Regions from separate parts of the Kitasatospora sp. P5_F3 genome, predicted to be linked through region 2. Evidence: riboswitches for the same ligand, from Rfam matches in the RefSeq annotation. Region 2 holds a riboswitch; each other region holds the start of a gene.
The links. A riboswitch is a leader RNA that binds a small molecule or an ion and turns the genes downstream of it on or off. The one in region 2 is predicted to bind cobalamin.
Positions count from the first base shown of each region.

Region 1: another riboswitch for cobalamin. It lies ahead of ACXJMZ_RS25760 (ribonucleoside-diphosphate reductase subunit alpha); the one in region 2 lies ahead of metE (5-methyltetrahydropteroyltriglutamate--homocysteine S-methyltransferase).
Region 3: another riboswitch for cobalamin. It lies ahead of ACXJMZ_RS08635 (prenyltransferase/squalene oxidase repeat-containing protein); the one in region 2 lies ahead of metE (5-methyltetrahydropteroyltriglutamate--homocysteine S-methyltransferase).

Region 1 is NZ_JBFUMY010000050.1:60,939-67,100, reverse strand. Features, by position in the region: gene ACXJMZ_RS25775 (helix-turn-helix domain-containing protein) at 1-723, opposite strand, end outside; gene ACXJMZ_RS25770 (GNAT family N-acetyltransferase) at 1,033-1,527, shown strand; gene ACXJMZ_RS25765 (hypothetical protein) at 1,550-2,461, opposite strand; cobalamin riboswitch at 2,608-2,768, shown strand; gene ACXJMZ_RS25760 (ribonucleoside-diphosphate reductase subunit alpha) at 2,927-5,359, shown strand; partial or broken gene ACXJMZ_RS25755 (ribonucleotide-diphosphate reductase subunit beta) at 5,383-6,162, shown strand, end outside.
Region 2 is NZ_JBFUMY010000064.1:6,284-12,445, forward strand. Features, by position in the region: gene ACXJMZ_RS29100 (hypothetical protein) at 1-566, opposite strand, end outside; gene metE (5-methyltetrahydropteroyltriglutamate--homocysteine S-methyltransferase) at 663-2,990, opposite strand; cobalamin riboswitch at 3,125-3,338, opposite strand; gene efeO (iron uptake system protein EfeO) at 3,507-4,643, shown strand; gene efeB (iron uptake transporter deferrochelatase/peroxidase subunit) at 4,660-5,955, shown strand; gene efeU (iron uptake transporter permease EfeU) at 5,999-6,162, shown strand, end outside.
Region 3 is NZ_JBFUMY010000010.1:111,344-117,505, reverse strand. Features, by position in the region: gene ACXJMZ_RS08645 (glycosyltransferase family 4 protein) at 1-162, opposite strand, end outside; gene ACXJMZ_RS08640 (TetR family transcriptional regulator) at 504-1,094, shown strand; adenosylcobalamin-variant (AdoCbl-variant) riboswitch at 1,313-1,386, shown strand; gene ACXJMZ_RS08635 (prenyltransferase/squalene oxidase repeat-containing protein) at 1,482-2,813, shown strand; gene ACXJMZ_RS08630 (SCO2322 family protein) at 2,810-3,487, shown strand; gene ACXJMZ_RS08625 (energy-coupling factor transporter transmembrane component T) at 3,489-4,634, shown strand; gene ACXJMZ_RS08620 (ABC transporter ATP-binding protein) at 4,631-6,162, shown strand, end outside.

The DNA.
Region 1 (6,162 bases), on a different contig from region 2:
GCGCGGCGACATGTGGGCCCGGGCGGCGAGCTGTTCCACCGTCAGCTCCTGGTGCAGGTGCCGGCGGAGCCAGTCGAGCAGGCCGCCGAGCGAGTCCTCGTCGTTCTCCGGCAGCGGCCGGGCGACGAACTGGGCCTGCCCGCCGTCCCGGTGCGGCGCGACCACCATCCGCCGGGCGATCCCACGGGCCACCTCGGCGCCCTGGAGCTTGCGGACCAGGTGCAGGCAGGCGTCGATCCCGGCGGCGGTGCCGGCCGAGGTGATCACCGGGTCCTCGTCCACGTAGAGCACGTCCGGCTCGACCCTGGTGAGCGGGAAGCGGGCGGCCAGCCGGTCGGTGTGCCGCCAGTGGGTGGTGGAGCGGCGGCCGTCCAGCAGCCCGGCGGCGCCGAGCAGGAAGGCGCCGCTGCAGATCGAGAGAACGCGCGCGCCGCGCTCGGCCGCCGCCCGCAGCGCCTCGATCAGCGGCGCCGGGTACTCGTCCCGGATCGTCGTGGCGGCGGCGATCACCAGGTCGGCCTGGGCCAGCCGTTCGGCACCGTGCTCGACGTCGATGCTGTACCCGGCGTGGGTGCGCAGCTTCCCCGGCCGGTCGGAGGCCACCGCGAAGTCGTAGACCGGCAGGCCGTTGTCGCTCCGGTCGAGGCCGAAGACCTCGCAGGCCAGGCCGAGTTCGAAGGGGTGGACCTCTTCCAGCACCACGGTGACGACGTTCTGCAGCATGCTGTCAGGATGCCCGATGGCAGGATATCGATGCAACAGGTCATTTCTGCCACTCGTCCCGCCGCGCGGGCGGCGGGAGAGTGGAGCCATGAACTCCTCCACCCTCGCAAGTGCCCTGGCCCTGCTCGCCGTCCTCGGCTCGTTCGCCCTGCTGGGCGCGCTGGTCGGCCGGGACGTCGAGCGCAACTCCCGGCACGGCCGCGACAACTGGCACCACCCCGGCGGCTATCCCCGCGAACCCGCTCCCGGCGACCGGCTGCTCGGCGCCCTGCCCGCCGCATCGGACTCGCGTTCGGGCAGACTGGCAGCATGGACCTCGTCATCCGCCGCGCCGTCGAAGCCGATCTCGAAGCAGTCGGAGCCGTCACCCACGAAGCCTTCGTCGGTGACGGCCACAGCCCGGCCGACGGCCCTTACGCCGCTCAACTCCTTGACGCCCGCCCTCGGTTCGAGCAGGCGGAACTCCTCGTCGCGGTCGATCCGGCCGACGGACGAGTGCTCGGCTGCGTGACCTTCGCGGTCGGCGGCACCGGCTTCGCCGACATCGCCGAACCGTCCGAGGGTGAGATCCGGATGCTCGCGGTCAGCGGCGCGGCGCGCGGCCGGGGAGCGGGCGAGGCCCTGGTCCGCGCCTCGATCGCCCGCAGCCGGGAGCTCGGGCTGACCGGGATGGCCTTCTCCACCCGCCCGTCGATGACCTCGGCCCACCGGCTCTACGAGCGGCTGGGCTTCCGGCGAACCCCCGAGCGGGACTGGGACGTCCGACCCGGGGTGCGCCTGCTGGTCTACGCGATGGCTTTCTGACGAGCCGTCCGGCCCGCGGGCGTCAGCCGGCCGGGCTCTCCGAGGCCTTCTTGATGACCCGGTCCGTCAGGGTCTTCTTGGTGAAGTCCGCGAAGGACTTGGCCGCGGCCGCCGAGACCGGGTCGTCCTTCACCTCGGGCTTGAGCGAGCCGGCCACCGTGTAGAACACGTACCGGCCGAGCGAGGCGTGCGTCTCCGGGCAGCCGCCCGAGGTGCAGAAGTTGGCGCCCTTCTCGACCAGCCCCTGGATCGCCCCGACATGCTTGGCCAGCACCGCGTCGGCGCTCTCCTTCTTCTCGAACACCGCGATTCCGACCGTCACCACGCTGCCCTCGGAGACGTAGCTGGCGCGCACCAGGCCCCGGCAGGAAGCGCCGACCAGGACCTTGCCCAGCCCGCCCGTCGTCGTGCCGCAGGCGGCGTCGCTGTCCGTGACCAGTCGGGTCCAGGTCCGGCCGTCGATCGTCCTGGTCTGGGCCGGGAAGAGGGCTGCGGCATCGGTCGGCCCCTTGTCGGTGGCCGTACTCGCCAACAGGTCGGCGGCCTTCGGCGATGGGGTGGGCTTCGCGGGAGAGGCCGCCGGCGAGGAGACGGCTGTGGTCGGGCCGGGCTTGGGCTCCTCCCCGCGCTTGCCCGCGATCACCACACCGGTGGCGGTCAGGGCGCCGACCACCAGGACGGCGACGACGACGCCACCGATCAGGCGCCGACGGCGCTTGCGGGACTCCTGCTCGTGACGGTCCGCCAGATCGGCCCAGTCGGGCTCAACCGGCCCGCCGAACTGCTGCTGTTGCTGCCACGGGGCCTGCTGCGGCAGATACATGCCACCCGGCTGCCCCGGCCCCGGCTGCGGGTACGGAGGCTGCGGGACCGGCTGGCCCGGTATCGGCTGTTCGGGCTGCTGACCGGTCGGCGTACCCGTTCCCTCGCTCATGAGGCGAGATAGTAATCCAAAGCGCCGACGCAGGGCCGATCGGTGACTGTTTTGTGCCCGGGCAGTGTGCGCCGACCGTCCGCCGACCGATCCGACGGCGTCGTCCCCGAACCCGACGAGGAGTCAGCCCGACACACTGCGCGCACAAGATGTGGGGTCACGTCGGCAGGGTGCCACTACATGTATGCTCGCTCTCGCTGTCGAAGCAGGGGAACCCGGTGTGATTCCGGGACTGCCCCGCAGCGGTGAGCGCGCGGCCCAAGGGGCGCCCGTGAGTCCGAGGACCTGCCGACGGTGTGCGACACGGCTTCCCCGCAGACGCCATTCAGCACAGCAGTGACATCCGGGCCTCGCGGGCGGGCCGGGGGGGTATTCGCGCGCGCCGTCAGGTGTTCCGCGCCGCTCCCCTGTGCCCTGACGGTCCGGTAGCCCCTCGCCGACCGCCGCCGCCAGGAGAGAAGCGCCTTGACCATCGCTGCCTCAGTTGCCCTGCCCTCCCAGGGTTCTGCCGACTCCGCTCACACCGACCCTGGTGCTGCGCTGCTTCGGCTGCTCACCGACCGCAGCATCGACCTGCCCCAGGTGGACCCCGGCCACGTCGCGGCCGCTGCGCTGCGCGGCCGGAACGCCAACTCGGACTTCGCCGAGCTGCGCGGACTGGCCGTGGAAGCTGCCGCCTCGATGATCGCCGAGGACCCGCAGTACTCGAAGCTCGCCGCCCGCCTGCTCGCCCTGGAGATCCAGGACGAGGCGATCGGCCAGGGCGCCGTCTCCTTCTCCGCCTCGATCGTGGTCGGCCACACCGAGGGCCTGATCGGCGACGTCACCGCCGCGTTCGTGGCCAAGCACTCCGACGCTTTCGACGCCCTGATCGACCAGCAGGGCGACGACCGCTTCGAGTACTTCGGCCTGCGCACCGTGCAGTCCCGGTACCTGCTGCGCCACCCGATCACCCGCAAGGTGATCGAGACCCCGCAGCACTTCCTGCTCCGGGTCGCGGCCGGTCTCGCGGTCGGTGACACCGAGCAGTCGGTGGCCGAGGTGGCCGAGCTCTACACCCTGATGAGCCGCCTGGAGTACCTGACCTCCTCGCCGACGCTCTTCAACTCCGGCACCAAGCACCCGCAGATGTCCTCCTGCTACCTGCTGGACTCGCCGCTGGACAACCTGGACTCGATCTACAGCCGCTACGCGCAGATCGCCCGGCTCTCCAAGCACGCCGGCGGCATCGGCCTCTCCTACAGCCGGATCCGTTCGCGCGGCAGCCTGATCCGCGGCACCAACGGCAAGTCCAACGGCATCGTCCCGTTCCTGCGCACCCTGGACTCCTCGGTCGCCGCGGTGAACCAGGGCGGCCGCCGCAAGGGCGCCGCCTGCGTGTACCTGGAGACCTGGCACGCCGACATCGAGGAGTTCCTGGAGCTCCGCGACAACACCGGCGAGGAGGCGCGGCGTACGCACAACCTGAACCTCGCGCACTGGATCCCGGACGAGTTCATGCGCCGGGTGAACGCCAACGCCGACTGGTCGCTGTTCTCCCCCGCCGACGTGCCCGAGCTGGTCGACCTCTGGGGCGCCGACTTCGACGCCGCCTACCTGAAGGCCGAAGCCGAGGGCAAGGCCGTCCGCACCATCCCGGCGCAGACCCTGTACGCCCGGATGATGCGCACCCTGGCCACCACCGGCAACGGCTGGATGACCTTCAAGGACGCCGCCAACCGGGCCGCCAACCAGACCGCCGTGCCCGGCCGCACCGTGCACTCCTCGAACCTCTGCACCGAGATCCTGGAGGTCACCGACGACTCCGAGACCGCGGTCTGCAACCTCGGCTCGGTCAACCTCGGTGCGCACGTCGCGATCGGCGCCACCGCCGCCGACCTGCTCAACTCCATGGACTGGGACCGGCTGGACGCCACCGTGCGCACCGCCGTGACCTTCCTGGACCGGGTCATCGACATCAACTTCTACCCGACCCCCGAGGCCGGCACCTCCAACTCCCGCTGGCGCCCGGTCGGCCTCGGCGTGATGGGCCTTCAGGACGTCTTCTTCCAGCTCCGGCTGGACTTCGACTCGGCCGAGGCCAAGCAGCTCTCCACGCTGATCGCCGAGCGGATCATGCTGGTCGCCTACGAGCGCTCCAGCGAGCTGGCCGTCCAGCTCGGCCGGCACGAGGCGTACGCGGAGACCCGCGCCGCCCGCGGCCAGCTGCACATCGACCACTTCGAGACCGCGCCGCAGTGGGCCGACCGATGGGACGCGCTGCGCGCCACCATCGCCGAGACCGGCCTGCGCAACTCGCTGCTGCTGGCGATCGCGCCGACCGCGACCATCGCCTCGATCGCCGGCGTGTACGAGTGCATCGAGCCGCAGGTGTCCAACCTGTTCAAGCGCGAGACCCTCTCCGGCGAGTTCCTCCAGGTCAACCCGTACCTGATCCGCGACCTCAAGGAGCTGGGCGTCTGGGACGCGCAGACCCGGGACGCGCTGCGCGAGTCGAACGGCTCGGTGCAGGACCTCAACTGGCTGCCCGCCGAGGTCCGTTCGCTCTACCGCACCGCCTGGGAGCTGCCGCAGCGGGCGCTGATCGACCTGGCCGCCGCCCGGCAGCCGTACATCGACCAGAGCCAGTCGCTGAACCTCTTCATGGCTGCGCCGACCATCGGCAAGCTGAGCTCGATGTACGCGTACGCCTGGAAGGTCGGTCTGAAGACCACCTACTACCTGCGCTCGCGCCCGGCCACCCGGATCGCCCAGGCCGCCTCCGGTGCCGCCCGCGCCGCCGTCCCGGCGCCGTCCGCCCCCGTCGCGGTGGCCGCTCCGACCACCCTCACTCCGGAGGAGGAGGCAGCGCTCGCCTGCTCCCTGGAGAACCCCGAGTCCTGCGAGGCCTGCCAGTGAGCACCACCCCCGACCGCGAGAAGATGCTGCTCGACCCGGGCTTCGAGCTGACGCTCCGTCCGATGCGCTACCCGTCGTTCTACGACAAGTACCGCGACGCGATCAAGAACACCTGGACCGTCGAGGAGGTGGACCTGCACTCCGACGTCGCCGACCTCGCCAAGCTCAGCGACGGCGAGCGGCACATGATCGGCCGTCTGGTCGCCTTCTTCGCCACCGGTGACTCGATCGTCTCCAACAACGTGGTGCTGAGCCTCTACAAGCACATCAACTCCCCCGAGGCCCGGCTCTACCTGTCCCGGCAGCTGTTCGAGGAGGCCGTGCACGTCCAGTTCTACCTGACGCTGCTCGACACCTACCTGCCCGATCCCGAGGACCGGTCGGCGGCCTTCGACGCGGTGGAGAACATCCCCTCCATCCACCAGAAGGCGCAGTTCTGCTTCAAGTACATGAACGCGGTCGACCACCTCGACTCGCTGCAGAGCAAGGACGACCGCCGGGCCTTCCTGCTCAACCTGATCTGCTTCGCGGCCTGCGTCGAGGGGCTGTTCTTCTACGGCGCCTTCGCGTACGTGTACTGGTTCCGGTCCCGGGGCCTGCTGCACGGTCTGGCCACCGGCACCAACTGGGTGTTCCGGGACGAGTCCATGCACATGGACTTCGCCTTCTCGGTGGTGGACACCGTCCGCGCCGAGGAGCCCGACCTCTTCGACGAGGAGATGGCCAAGCAGGTCACCGCGATGCTGGAGGAGGCCGTCGAGGCCGAGCTCCAGTTCGCCGAGGACCTCTGCGGTGAGGGCCTG
Region 2 (6,162 bases):
GCCGGGCTGTACCGGAACGTCAGGCCGCGCGGCCGGGGGAGGGCGGGGACGGTGGGTGCGGCGGTGACCAGTCTGACCAGCCAGCCGCCGACGGCGACGGCCGCGCCGAGCAGCAGCCCGGCCAGGGCGTGTTCGCCCTGGGCCAGCCACCAGGCGCAGACCAGCGCGAGCACGGCGTGCACCAGGAGCATCTGCGGCTCGATCGACATCGACATCGGCAGCTGCTCGGCCGAGGCGGCCGGCATCTCGTGCGCCATCTCATGAGCCATGCCGTGCGCCATGCCGTGATGGTGCATCGGCTGACGCTCCGGCACCGCACCCAGCCCGAACAGGTGGTGCAGCCCGTACTGGGTGGCGAAGCACGCCCCCAGCAGCGCCCCGAGGCCCCGGCGCTGCCCGGCCAGCAGGTAGCCGCCGCCGGCCGTCAGGCCGACCGCGAGCCCGAGCATCCCGGGCTGGACCGGAGCCCCGCCGGCCAACCGGTGCACCCCGAGCGACGCGGCCGCACACACCGCCGCGAAGGCGACGGCGCGGAACGCGCGGAACAGGGGCTGGCCGGTATGCACTGAGGAAGGATGACAGACCCGACGCCCGCCCGGCAGAGGGGGTGACCGGTCCGTCAGGTCCGGCCACCCCGCTTCGTCACTGCTCGGCGGCGGCGGTCACAGCGAGCGCCGGACGTCCACGGCCGCCGCCACCAGGGCGGCCAGCGCGGGCCTGACCTCGGCCCAGCTGCGGGTCTTCAGGCCGCAGTCGGGGTTGACCCAGAGGCGTTCGGCGGGCACCGACTTGAGGGCGGTCCGCAGCAGCTCGGCCATCGCGTCGGCGGTCGGCACCCGGGGGGAGTGGATGTCGTACACGCCGGGGCCGACCTCCCTCGGGTAGTCGCCGAGTTCGCCGGTGACGGCCATCCGGGAGCGGGCCGCCTCCAGCGAGATCACGTTGGCGTCCAGTTCCTCGATCGCGGTCAGGATGTCGCCGAACTCGGCGTAGCACATGTGGGTGTGCACCTGGGTCGAGGGCAGTACCCCGGAGGTGCTGAGCCGGAACGCCTCGGTGGCCCAGGCCAGGTAGCCGGCATGGGCGGCCCGGCGCAGCGGCAGCGTCTCGCGCAGCGCGGGCTCATCCACCTGGATCACCGCCGCGCCGGCCGCCTCCAGGTCGGCCACCTCGTCCCGCAGGGCCAGCGCGACCTGCCGGGCGGTGTCCGCGAGCGGCTGGTCGTCCCGGACGAACGACCAGGCCAGCATGGTGACCGGGCCGGTCAGCATGCCCTTGACCGGACGCTCCGTCAGGGCCTGCGCGGTACGGAACCACTCGACCGTCATCGGGGCGGGCCTGGCCACGTCGCCCGCGATCACCGGCGGCCGGACGTACCGGCTGCCGTAGGACTGCACCCAGCCGTGCCGGGTGGTCAGGAAGCCGGTCAGCTGCTCGGCGAAGTACTGCACCATGTCGTTGCGTTCGGGCTCGCCGTGCACCAGCACGTCCAGACCGGCCAGCTCCTGGAAGGCGATCACCTCGCCCACCTCGGCGGCGATCCGCTCCTCGTACGCGGCCCGGTCGAGCCGGCCCGAGCGCAGCTCGGCGCGGGCGGCCCGGAGCGCGTCGGTCTGCGGGAAGGAGCCGATCGTGGTGGTCGGCAGTGGGGGCAGGCCGAGCCTGGCCTGCTGGGCGGCGGCACGCTCGGGGTACGGGGCGGCCCGCCGGGCGTCCCCGGGGGTGACGGTGGCGCAGCGGGCCCGGACCGCAGGGTCGTGGGTGAGCGCGGAGGCGCTCCGGGAGGCGCGGGCGGCCCGGTTGGCGGCCAGCTGCGGGGCGACCGCGTCCCGGCCCTCGGTGAGGGCCCGGGCCAGCGTGACCGTCTCGGTCACCTTCTGCCGGGCGAAGGCCAGCCAGCGCTGCACCTGTGGGTCCAACTCCCGCTCCAGGCCCGCGTCCAGCGGCACGTGCAGCAGCGAGCAGGACGGTGCCACGTCGACCCGCCCGGCCAGTCCGAGCAGCGGGACCAGGGTGGCCAAGGCCTGCTCCAGGTCGGCGGCCCAGACGTTGCGGCCGTCGATCACGCCCGCGATCAGCCGCTTGCCCGGCAGGCCGCCGAGTGCGGCCAGCGCGGGCAGGTTGGCGGCGGCGGGGCCGGTGAAGTCCAGCGCCAGGCCCTCCACCGGGGCCTTGGCGAGCACCGGCAGCGCCTCGCCGAGGGCGTCGAAGTAGGACGCCACCAGCAGCTTCGGACGGTCGGTCAGGGCGCCCAGGTCGCGGTAGGCGCGGGCGGCGGCGTTCAGCTCGGCCGGGGTGCGGTCCTGGACCAGCGCGGGCTCGTCCAGCTGGACCCAGTCGGCGCCGGCCGCCCGCAGGGTGGCGAGCAGTTCGGCGTACACCGGCAGCAGCCGGTCCAGCAGGGTGAGCGGCTGGAAGTCGGCGGCCACGCCCTCGGCGGGCTTGGCCAGCAGCAGGAAGGTGACCGGCCCGAGCAGTACCGGACGGGTGGTCAGCCCGGCCGCCCTGGCCTCGGCGAACTCGGCCAGCGGCTTGGCCGGGTCGGCCCGGAACACACTGTCGGGGCCGAGCTCGGGCACCAGGTAGTGGTAGTTGGTGTCGAACCACTTGGTCATCTCCAGCGGCGCCGCCTCGGCGGTGCCCCGGGCCATCGCGAAGTAGACCGCGAGCCGCTGCTCGGCGTCAGCGTCGGCGTCGGTGCTGTCGGCCGGGGCGAGCGCCGCGTGCCGGGGCGGGATCGCGCCGAGCATCCAGGCCGCGTCCAGCACGTGGTCATACAGCGAGAAGTGATTGCTGGGCAGTTCGCCGAGGCTGGCCCCGGCGAGGGCGGTGAAGGTCTTCCGGCGCAGTTCGGCGGCGGTGGCGAGCAGCTCGGCGGCGCTGCTGCGGCCGGACCAGTGGCGCTCGACGGCCTTCTTCAACTCACGGTCGGGGCCCTGCCGGGGGTAGCCGTGCAGGGTGGCGACGGTGGTGGGGGTGATGCCGGTCACGGAACTCTCCTTCGCGAGTTCGCGCGGGCCAGGAGGCGCGGGTACACGAAGGACCGGGCGATCCGTCAAGGAGCTGCCCGTGCCGCCGCCGACCCGCCCACGAGGTCCCGGTGTGAGGCCACGCTCCGCCGGTCGCGGGCGCGTGGGCAGTGGCAGGTCTTCGGACTCGCGGGCTCGCCGGGTACCGGCTCCTACCGGCCGTCGCTTCCCGAACGCGCTTGCGTCCAGTGCTAGTTGACGGCTTTCGTTCCCACTCACCGCTGCGGGGCAGTTCCGGACTCACACCGGATTCCCTCTTGCGACACCCTGCCTGGCGGACAGGGCGAACCAGCTGCACGGACCACCCTAGACCCTCCGTCCGACAGTCCGTCAGAAAAGCCGCCCGGGGGTCTTTGCCGATCTGTGACCACCCCCGGTGTGGGCAAGTGCTTAGGCATGGCTTAGCTTACTCCTGGGTGAGGGTGTCCTAAGTAGCCTCCGCCCGTCCCTCAAGCCGTCCCCGTCCGTGGAGTCCTGATGCCCGTCCGTCGCCCGCACCTCGCCGCGCTGCTCTCTCTCGCAGTGGCCGGAGCCGCGCTGACCGCCTGCACCGAGCAGAAGAAGGACGTCTCCTCGGACGGTGCGATCCAGGTGAACGCCTCGGACAGCTCCTGCGAGCTGTCGAAGACCAGCTTCCCGGCCGGTGCGGTCAACTTCGCGGTGCAGAACAAGGGTTCCAAGGTCACCGAGGTCTACGTCTACGCCGCGGGCGACAAGATCGTGGCCGAGCGGGAGAACATCGGGCCCGGCACCAAGGCCGCCATCACCTCCGAGATCAAGGCCGGCGAGTACGAGGTCGCCTGCAAGCCGGGCATGACCGGCGACGGCATCCGGCAGAAGATCACCGTGACCGGTGCCGGCGCCCCGGCCAAGGGTGACCCGCGCCTGGACAAGGCGGTCGCCGACTACCGCAAGTACGTGCAGGAGCAGGCCGACGCCACCATCCCGCTGGTGCAGAAGTTCGCCGACGCGATCAAGGCCGGGGACCTGGAGGGCGCCAAGGCGGCCTTCGCCCCGTCCCGGGTCGGCTGGGAGCGGACCGAGCCGGTGGCCGAGAGCTTCGGTGACATCGACCCGAAGACCGACGTCCGCGAGGACGGCCTGGAGCCCGGCCAGGAGTGGACCGGCTGGCACAAGCTGGAGAAGTCGCTCTGGGAGGCCGGCGCGATCACCGATGCCGACAAGAAGCTTGCCGACCAGCTGGTCAGCGACCTGAAGGAGTGGCAGAAGGTGGTCGGCACCGCCGACATCACCGCCACCAGCATGGCCAACGGTGCCAAGGAGCTGCTGGACGAGGTCGCCACCGGCAAGGTCACCGGCGAGGAGGACCGCTACAGCCACACCGACCTGTCCGACTTCGCGGGCAACGTCGAGGGCGCGCTGAAGGCGTACGAGCTGATCAAGCCGGTCGCCGCCGAGAAGGACCCGGAGCTGGCCAAGACCCTGGACCAGGAGTTCGCCGCGCTGCAGGCGATGCTCGCCAAGTACAAGCAGGGCGACAGCTACACCTCGTACGACAAGGTCGCCGAGCCGGAGCGGAAGGCCTTCTCGGACGCCGTCAACGCGCTCGCCGAGCCGCTGTCCAAGCTCGCCGCCGCCGTCGTGGTCAAGTAAGGCCTGAGGGAGAGTCATGAGCGAGCAGACGCAGGAACCCGCCGTGGAGCAGGGCCAGCAGGACCAGCAGCCCAAGGGCTCGGTCAGCCGACGCGCCGTCATCGGCTGGGCCGGGGCCGGGGTGGCGCTGGGCGCCGCCGCGGTCGGCACGGTGGCCGCGGCCACCCAGGGCTCGGACGAGCAGGCCGAGGCCGCCCTCAAGGCGGTCCCCGACATCGAGTTCTACGGCGAGCACCAGGCCGGCATCGCCACCCCGGTCCAGGACCGGCTGCACTTCGCGGCCTTCGACGTCTCCACCACCAGCCGGGACGCCCTGATCCGGGTGCTCAAGGAGTGGACCAAGGCGGCCGCGGTGATGACCGGCGGCCGCGAGGTCGGCGCCGGGGCGACCGGCCTGGCCGAGGCTCCGCCGGACGACACCGGCGAGGCGCTGGGCCTGCCCGCCTCCCGGCTGACCCTGACCATCGGTTTCGGCCCGACGCTGTTCGAGAAGGACGGCAAGGACCGGTTCGGCCTCAAGGCCAAGCGGCCCGAGGGCCTGATCGACCTGCCGCCGTTCCCGCACGACAACCTGGACCCGGCCCGCAGCGGCGGCGACATCTGTGTGCAGGCCTGCGCCGACGACCCGCAGGTGGCGGTGCACGCGATCCGCAACCTGGCCCGGATCGGGATGGGCGTGGTCACCGTGCGCTGGTCCCAGCTCGGCTTCGGCAAGACCTCCTCCACCACGCCCGAGGCACAGACCCCGCGCAACCTGATGGGTTTCAAGGACGGCACTCACAACGTCTCGGGCAAGGACACCCCGACCCTGGCCGAGCACGTCTGGGCCGCGCCCGGCGACGGCCCGGAGTGGATGACCGGCGGCTCGTACCTGGTGTCCCGGCGGATCCGGATGCACATCGAGACCTGGGACCGCACCCCGCTCTCCGAGCAGGAGGACATCTTCGGCCGGACCAAGCGCGAGGGTGCCCCGTTCGGCAAGCAGAAGGAGCACGACGCCCCCGACCTGGAGGCGATGCCGAAGGACTCGCACGTCCGGCTGGCGCACCCGGACAGCAACAGCGGAGCCAAGCTGCTCCGCCGGGGCTTCTCGTTCACCGACGGCTCGGACGGTCTCGGCCGACTGGAGGCCGGGCTGTTCTTCCTGGCGTACCAGCGCGACACCCGCAAGGCCTTCGTCCCGGTGCAGCGCAAGCTGGCTGCCACGGACGCCCTCAACGAGTACATCCAGCATGTCGGTTCGGCGCACTTCGCCTGCCCGCCGGGGGTCCGCAAGCCCGGTGAGTGGTGGGGTCAGTCGCTCTTCGGCTGACCTGCCCCACTCCTCACCCCCACAAGCACCGGAGGACACCCCCGTGTTCGGCAACTACCTGATCGGCCTGCGCGAGGGTCTCGAAGCCAGCCTGGTGGTCTGCATCCTGATCGCCTACCTGGTCAAGACCGACCGCCGGAAGGCGCTCGCCCCGGTCTGGACCGGCATCGGGGTGGCCGTCGGCCTGAGCATGGCGTTCGGCGCCCT
Region 3 (6,162 bases), on a different contig from region 2:
GAGCACCGGGAAGGGCTGGGCCCCGATCACGTCCACGTGGTGCCCGAGCCCGGCCAGCTCACGGGACAGGTGCCGGACGTAGACGCCCTGGCCGCCGCAGTACGGGTCGCCCCGGTAGGACAGCAGGGCGATCCGCAGCGGTCGCGGCGGCAGCGCGGTCATCCGGGGCTCCTGTCCCCTACTCCCCGGCCTGCGCGGCGGCGGGAAAGTAGATCACGTTTCATGATGGTGGAGCTCGTCATTGGGCTGATCGAACAATGAGAGACCTTGACGATACCGGCCCGCACCCGAGGGCGGCAGTTCGCCCCCGGGGATTGCTACTGACGGGTACGTCAGTACCGGAGGCATCCATTCTGACCCGTCCGCGCACCCCGCCCACCCGGCGTTCACTGTGACATAACTCTCGGACCACCCGGCCGCTGACATATCCTCACTTCCCACCCCATGGTTGAATCACCTCGATCCTTGATCCGGTCACCCACGCGCGCGCTCTGGGAGCCTCCTTGACCACCACCGCCGCCCTCGGTACCGGCCTCACCCCCCGGCAGGCCGAACGCCGCCGTCGGATCCTGCGGGCCGCCACCMCGCTGGCGGCCCGGGGCGGCTACGAGGCGGTCCAGATGCGCGAGGTGGCGGAGAGCGCCGAGGTCGCGCTCGGCACCCTCTACCGCTACTTCCCGTCCAAGGTGCACCTGCTGGTCGCGGTGATGCAGGAGCAGCTCCAGCAGCTGCACGAGCAGGTCCGCCGCCACCCGCCCGCCGGCGACGACCCGGCCGGACGGGTGGCCGAGACCCTGACCCAGGCCTTCCACGCGCTCCAGCGCGAACCCCGGCTCGCCGAGGCGATGGTCCGCGCGCTCTCCTTCGCGGACCGCTCGGTCGGCGCCGAGGTGGACGCCGTGTCGGCCGTCACCTCGGCCATCGTGCTGGACGCCGCCCAGCTCGGCCCCACCCCGTCGCCGACCCAGCAGGCCGCCCTGCGGGTGATCGGCCACACCTGGCACGCCACCCTGCTCGCCTGGCTCTCCGGCCGCGCCTCGCTCGCCGAGGTCCGCGGCGACCTGCACACCGCGGCCCGGCTGCTCGTCCTCTGACGCTCCGTCCGTCGATCTCGTCCTTCTCCGCCAGGTGCTTCCAGAACACTCAGGTGCCGCCGCGTCAGGACCTCGGCCGGCGGCCCTCCTCCTTTCGCGGGCACAGAACTGGTACCAGTTCCAGCCTCGGGGTGCCCGCTGTGTCCGTACCCTGTCCGCTCGGGGCACTCCGGTCGGCCGGTTAGAGTCTTGGACGCAGGATCAACAACTTCATCCGCTCCTCGTGCGGGGGAAGCCGGTGCGACTCCGGCGCTGACCACGCAACCGTCACAGTCGGGATGCCCGCCGGGGAGCGAGCGGCAGTGCCGGGTTTCCCGGCTCCGTCGAGGTCTACGGGCGGCCCGCCTCGGGCCGCTGCTCCGCTCACCGAAAGGCACGTCGACCCTCATGCTCACCACCGCCCGCACGGGCGCCGCCGCGCTGGCCGCCGCCGCTCTGCTGATCGGCGCCGCCGCCCCCGCCCTCGCGGACACCCCCTCCCCCGCCGCCGCCCCGGCCGCGCTCTACGGCAAGGGCGACCCGACGTACGACGGCGTCTGGCGGCAGTCGCTGGCCCTCACCGCGCTCGGCGCCGTCAAGGTCGTCCCGTCCGACGCTGCCGTGGGCTGGCTGACCGGTCAGCAGTGCGCTGACGGCGGCTGGGCCTCGTTCCGGGCCGACACCGCCGTGGCCTGCGACGCCAAGACCGAGGACAGCAACGCCACCGCGATGGCGATCCAGTCGCTCAAGCTGCTCGGCGGGCACCAGGACGCGGTGACCCGGGGCACCGACTGGCTGAAGACCGTTCAGAACGCGGACGGCAGCTGGGCCTTCAACCCCGGCAACCCGGGTGACGCCAACTCCACCGGACTGGCCGTCAACGCGCTGATCGCCGCCGGTCTCGACCCGGCCGCCGTCGCCAAGAGCGGCAAGAACGGCTACGACGGCCTGGCGCTGTTCCAGCTCGCCTGCGCCGCCCCCGCCGAGCAGCGCGGCGCCTTCGCCTACCAGCCGGCCCCGGACGGCGCGCTCAAGGCCAACGACCTGGCCTCCGCGCAGGCCCTGCTGGCCGCGGCCGGCGGCAAGCTGCCGGTCGTCAACACCAACCGGGTGGACGCCGCGCCCAAGCCCCTGGACTGCGCCGCCGCCCCGGCCACCGTGCCGCACGCGGACTCCGCCGAGGCGGCCGGGGCCTACCTGGTCGCCCAGTTGGGCGCCAACGGGCAGCACCTGATGCAGACCATGCCCGGTGCCACCGCCACTCCCGACTTCACCGCGACCGCCTGGACGGTGCTCGGCCTGGTCCAGTCCGGGCACCCGCAGCAGGCCGCCCCGGCCGCCGACTGGCTGGCCGGCAACGGCTACCCGTGGGCCGCCAAGGGCGCCTCGGGCACCGACGCCTCGGCCGCCGCACTGCTGCTGCTGACCGCCCAGGCCGCCGAGCGCGACCCGTACGACTTCGGCGGTACCAATGTGGTCCAGCTGCTGATCGACTCGGGCCCGGCGCCCAAGTCCCTCCCGGCCGCCACCACCTCCGCCTCCGGCCCGGCGGGCACCGAGGCCGACGACGACAACGGCTTCTCCCCGGTCTGGCTGGTCGGTATCGGCCTGCTGGTCGGCATCGGCGGCGGCCTGCTGCTCAGCCTCCAGCGCAAGCGCGGCACCCACACCGTCGGTGCCCCCAGCAAGGCTGCGGGCGACAAGGCGGACACCAAGTCCGAAGGTGACAAGCAGAAGTGACCTCCCCTCACTCCCGGACGGCGGTGGCGGCCCCGGCCGTCGCCGCCGTCCTGGCACTGCTGCTGGCACTGCTGCTGGCACTGCTGCTGCCGTTCCTGCTCGCCGCACCCGCGCACGCCACCGGCTACCGCTACTGGTCGTTCTGGAAGTGGTCGGGCAGCGCCTGGGCGTACCAGCAGCAGGGCCCCGCGGTGTACGTCCCGCCGGACGGCGCGGTGGACGGCTGGCGGTTCGCGGTCAGCCCCGACGGTGGCAAGGACGCCGCCCGGCCCACCGCCGCCGGTGACTTCGGCACGGTCTGCGCCACCACCCCGGCGCAGGCCGGGAAGAAGCGGATCGCCGTGGTGCTGGACTTCGGCACCACCGCCGACGCCCCGGCCGGCGAGACCCCGCCCGCCGCCCGGACGGTGTGCGCGGCGGTCCCCACCGCCGCCAGCTCGGCCGAGGTGCTGGCCGCCGTCGCCCCGCCGCTGCGCTACGACGCCAACGGCATCCTCTGCGCGATCGTCGGCTACCCCCGCTCCGGCTGCGGCGACACCGTCGGAGCTGCGGACAACTCCACCGGCAAGAGCGAGAGTTCGGGCCCGTCGGTCGGCCTGCTGGCGGGCGGCGCACTGGTCGCCGCCCTGGCCGCCGGCGCGGTCTGGCAGGCCCGGCGCCGCCGCGACTCCTGAGGTGTCATCCGTGCCCACGCCCAGCCGCACCCGGCAGCCCCGCCCCGTCCGCTCGACCCGCTCCGCGATCGGCCCGCGCCATCTGCACCCCGGCGCGTGGTGGCTGTGGGCGATCGGGCTCGGCGCGGCGGCCTCCCGCACCACCAACCCGCTGCTGCTCCTGCTGATCGTCGCGGTCTCCGGCTACGTGGTCGCGGCCCGGCGCAGCACCGAGCCCTGGGCCCGCTCCTACACCGCCTTCGTCAAGCTGGCACTGGCGGTGCTCGGCATCCGGCTGCTCTTCACGGTCTTCCTCGGCTCCGGGGTCGGCGGCACCCACGTGCTCTTCACGCTGCCCCAACTCCCGCTACCGGACTGGGCGCAGGGGGTGCGGATCGGCGGCGCCGTCACCCTGGAGGGGCTGCTCTACTCGCTCTACCAGAGCCTGCGGCTGGCCACCCTGCTGATCTGCGTCGGCGCCGCCAACGCACTGGCCAACCCGGCCCGCCTGCTGCGCGCCCTGCCCGGTGCGCTGTACGAGGCCGGGGTGGCCGCCGTGGTGGCGCTCACCTTCACCCCCAACCTGGTCGCGGACGTCCAGCGGATCAGGTCCGCCCGCCGGCTGCGCGGCCGCTCCGACACGGGCCTGCGCTCACTGCTCAGCGTCGGCCTGCCGGTGCTGGAGTCGGCCCTCGAACGCTCCGTCAGCCTGGCGGCCACCATGGACAGCCGGGGCTTCGGCCGCACCGCCGACCTCCCGCGCCGGGTCGCCCGTTCGATCGGCGCGCTCACCCTGACCGGCCTGCTCGCGGTCTGCGTGGCCTGCTACGGCCTGCTCACCGAGGGCACCGTGCGCTGGGCGCTGCCGGTCCTGCTGGCCGGCCTGGCCGCGCTCGGCGCCGGGCTGCTGCTCGGCAGCCGACGCTCCGTCAGGACCCGCTACCGGCCCGACCCCTGGGCCTGGCGGGAGTGGCTGGTGGCCGGCTCGGGCCTGGCCGTCGCGGGCCTGCTGATCTGGCTCTCCGGCCGCGACCCCGGCGCCTTCAACCCGCCGGCCGTGCCGCCCACCGTGCCCGAACTCCCGCTGCTGCCCGCGCTCGCCGTACTGCTCGGCCTGCTGCCCGCCTTCGTCGCCCCTGCCCCGCCCCGCCCCGGAGCCCCCAAGTGATCCACTTCGAACAGGTCTCGGTCCAGTACCACGACGCCGCCGCGCCCGTGCTCGGCGGCCTCGACCTGACCGTCCCCGAGGGCGAACTCTGCCTGGTGGTCGGCCCGTCGGGCGTCGGCAAGTCCACCCTGCTGGGCACGGTCAACGGCCTGGTGCCGCACTTCACCGGCGGCGTCCTGCACGGCCGGGTCACCGTCGACGGCCGGGACACCCGCGAGCACCGCCCGCGCGAACTCGCCGACCTGGTCGGCATGGTGGGCCAGGACCCGGTGGCACACTTCGTCACCGACAACGTGGAGGACGAACTCGCCTACGGCATGGAGTCGTTGGGCATCGCCCCGGAGGTGATGCGCCGTCGGGTCGAGGACACCCTGGACCTGCTCGGCCTAGCCGAGCTGCGCGACCGGGCGCTCTCCACCCTCTCCGGCGGCCAGCAACAGCGGGTCGCCATCGGCTCGGTACTGACCAGCCACCCCAAGGTGCTGGTGCTGGACGAGCCCACCTCCGCGCTCGACCCCGGCGCCGCCGAGGAGGTGCTCGCGGTGCTGCAACGGCTGGTGCACGATCTCGGCACCACCGTGCTGATGACCGAGCACCGGCTGGAGCGGGTGGTCCAGTACGCCGACCGGGTGCTGCTGCTCACCCCGGACGGACCGGCCGGGTTCGGCGACCCGGCCGAGCTGATGGCCATCTCCCCGGTCTACCCGCCGGTGGTCGGCCTCGGCCGGGCGGCCGGCTGGTCACCGCTGCCACTGTCGGTCCGGGACGCCCGCCGCCGGGCCGCCCCGCTGCGGGCCGCACTCGAGGGCCGGACCCCGCCCGTGGTGCCCCCGGTCACCACCGAACCGGTCGCGCTGGTCTCCCGGCTGACCCTCAGGCGCGGCCCGAACCCGGTGCTGCGCGGGGTCGAACTCGCCCTGCGCCCCGGCGAGATCACCGCCCTGATGGGCCGCAACGGCGCGGGCAAGTCCACCCTGCTCGGCGCCCTGGCCGGCCTGTACAAGCCGGACTCGGGCACCATCAGCACCGCCGGGCTGACCCCGCACCGGTCCAGGCCCAAGGAGCTGATCCGCCGGGTCGGCCTGGTCCCGCAGGAGCCGCGCGACCTGCTGTACGCCGAGACGGTGACCGCCGAGTGCGCCGGCGCGGACCACGACTCCGGTGCTCCGCCCGGCAGTTGCCGCGCACTGGTGGCCCGGCTGCTGCCCGGCATCGACGACACGCTGCACCCGCGCGACCTGTCCGAGGGCCAACGCCTCACCTTGGCCCTGGCCGTGGTGCTCACCACCCGCCCCGACCTGATCCTGCTGGACGAACCGACCCGGGGCCTGGACTACGCCGCCAAGGCCCGGCTGGTCACCGTGCTGCGCGAACTGGCCGCCGACGGCCACGCCGTCCTGCTGGCCACCCACGACGTCGAGCTGGCCGCCGAACTCGCCCACCGCACCGTCATCCTGGCCGAGGGCGAGATCGTCGCGGACGGCCCGAGCGCCGAGGTGGTGGTCTCCTCCCCGGTGTTCGCCCCGCA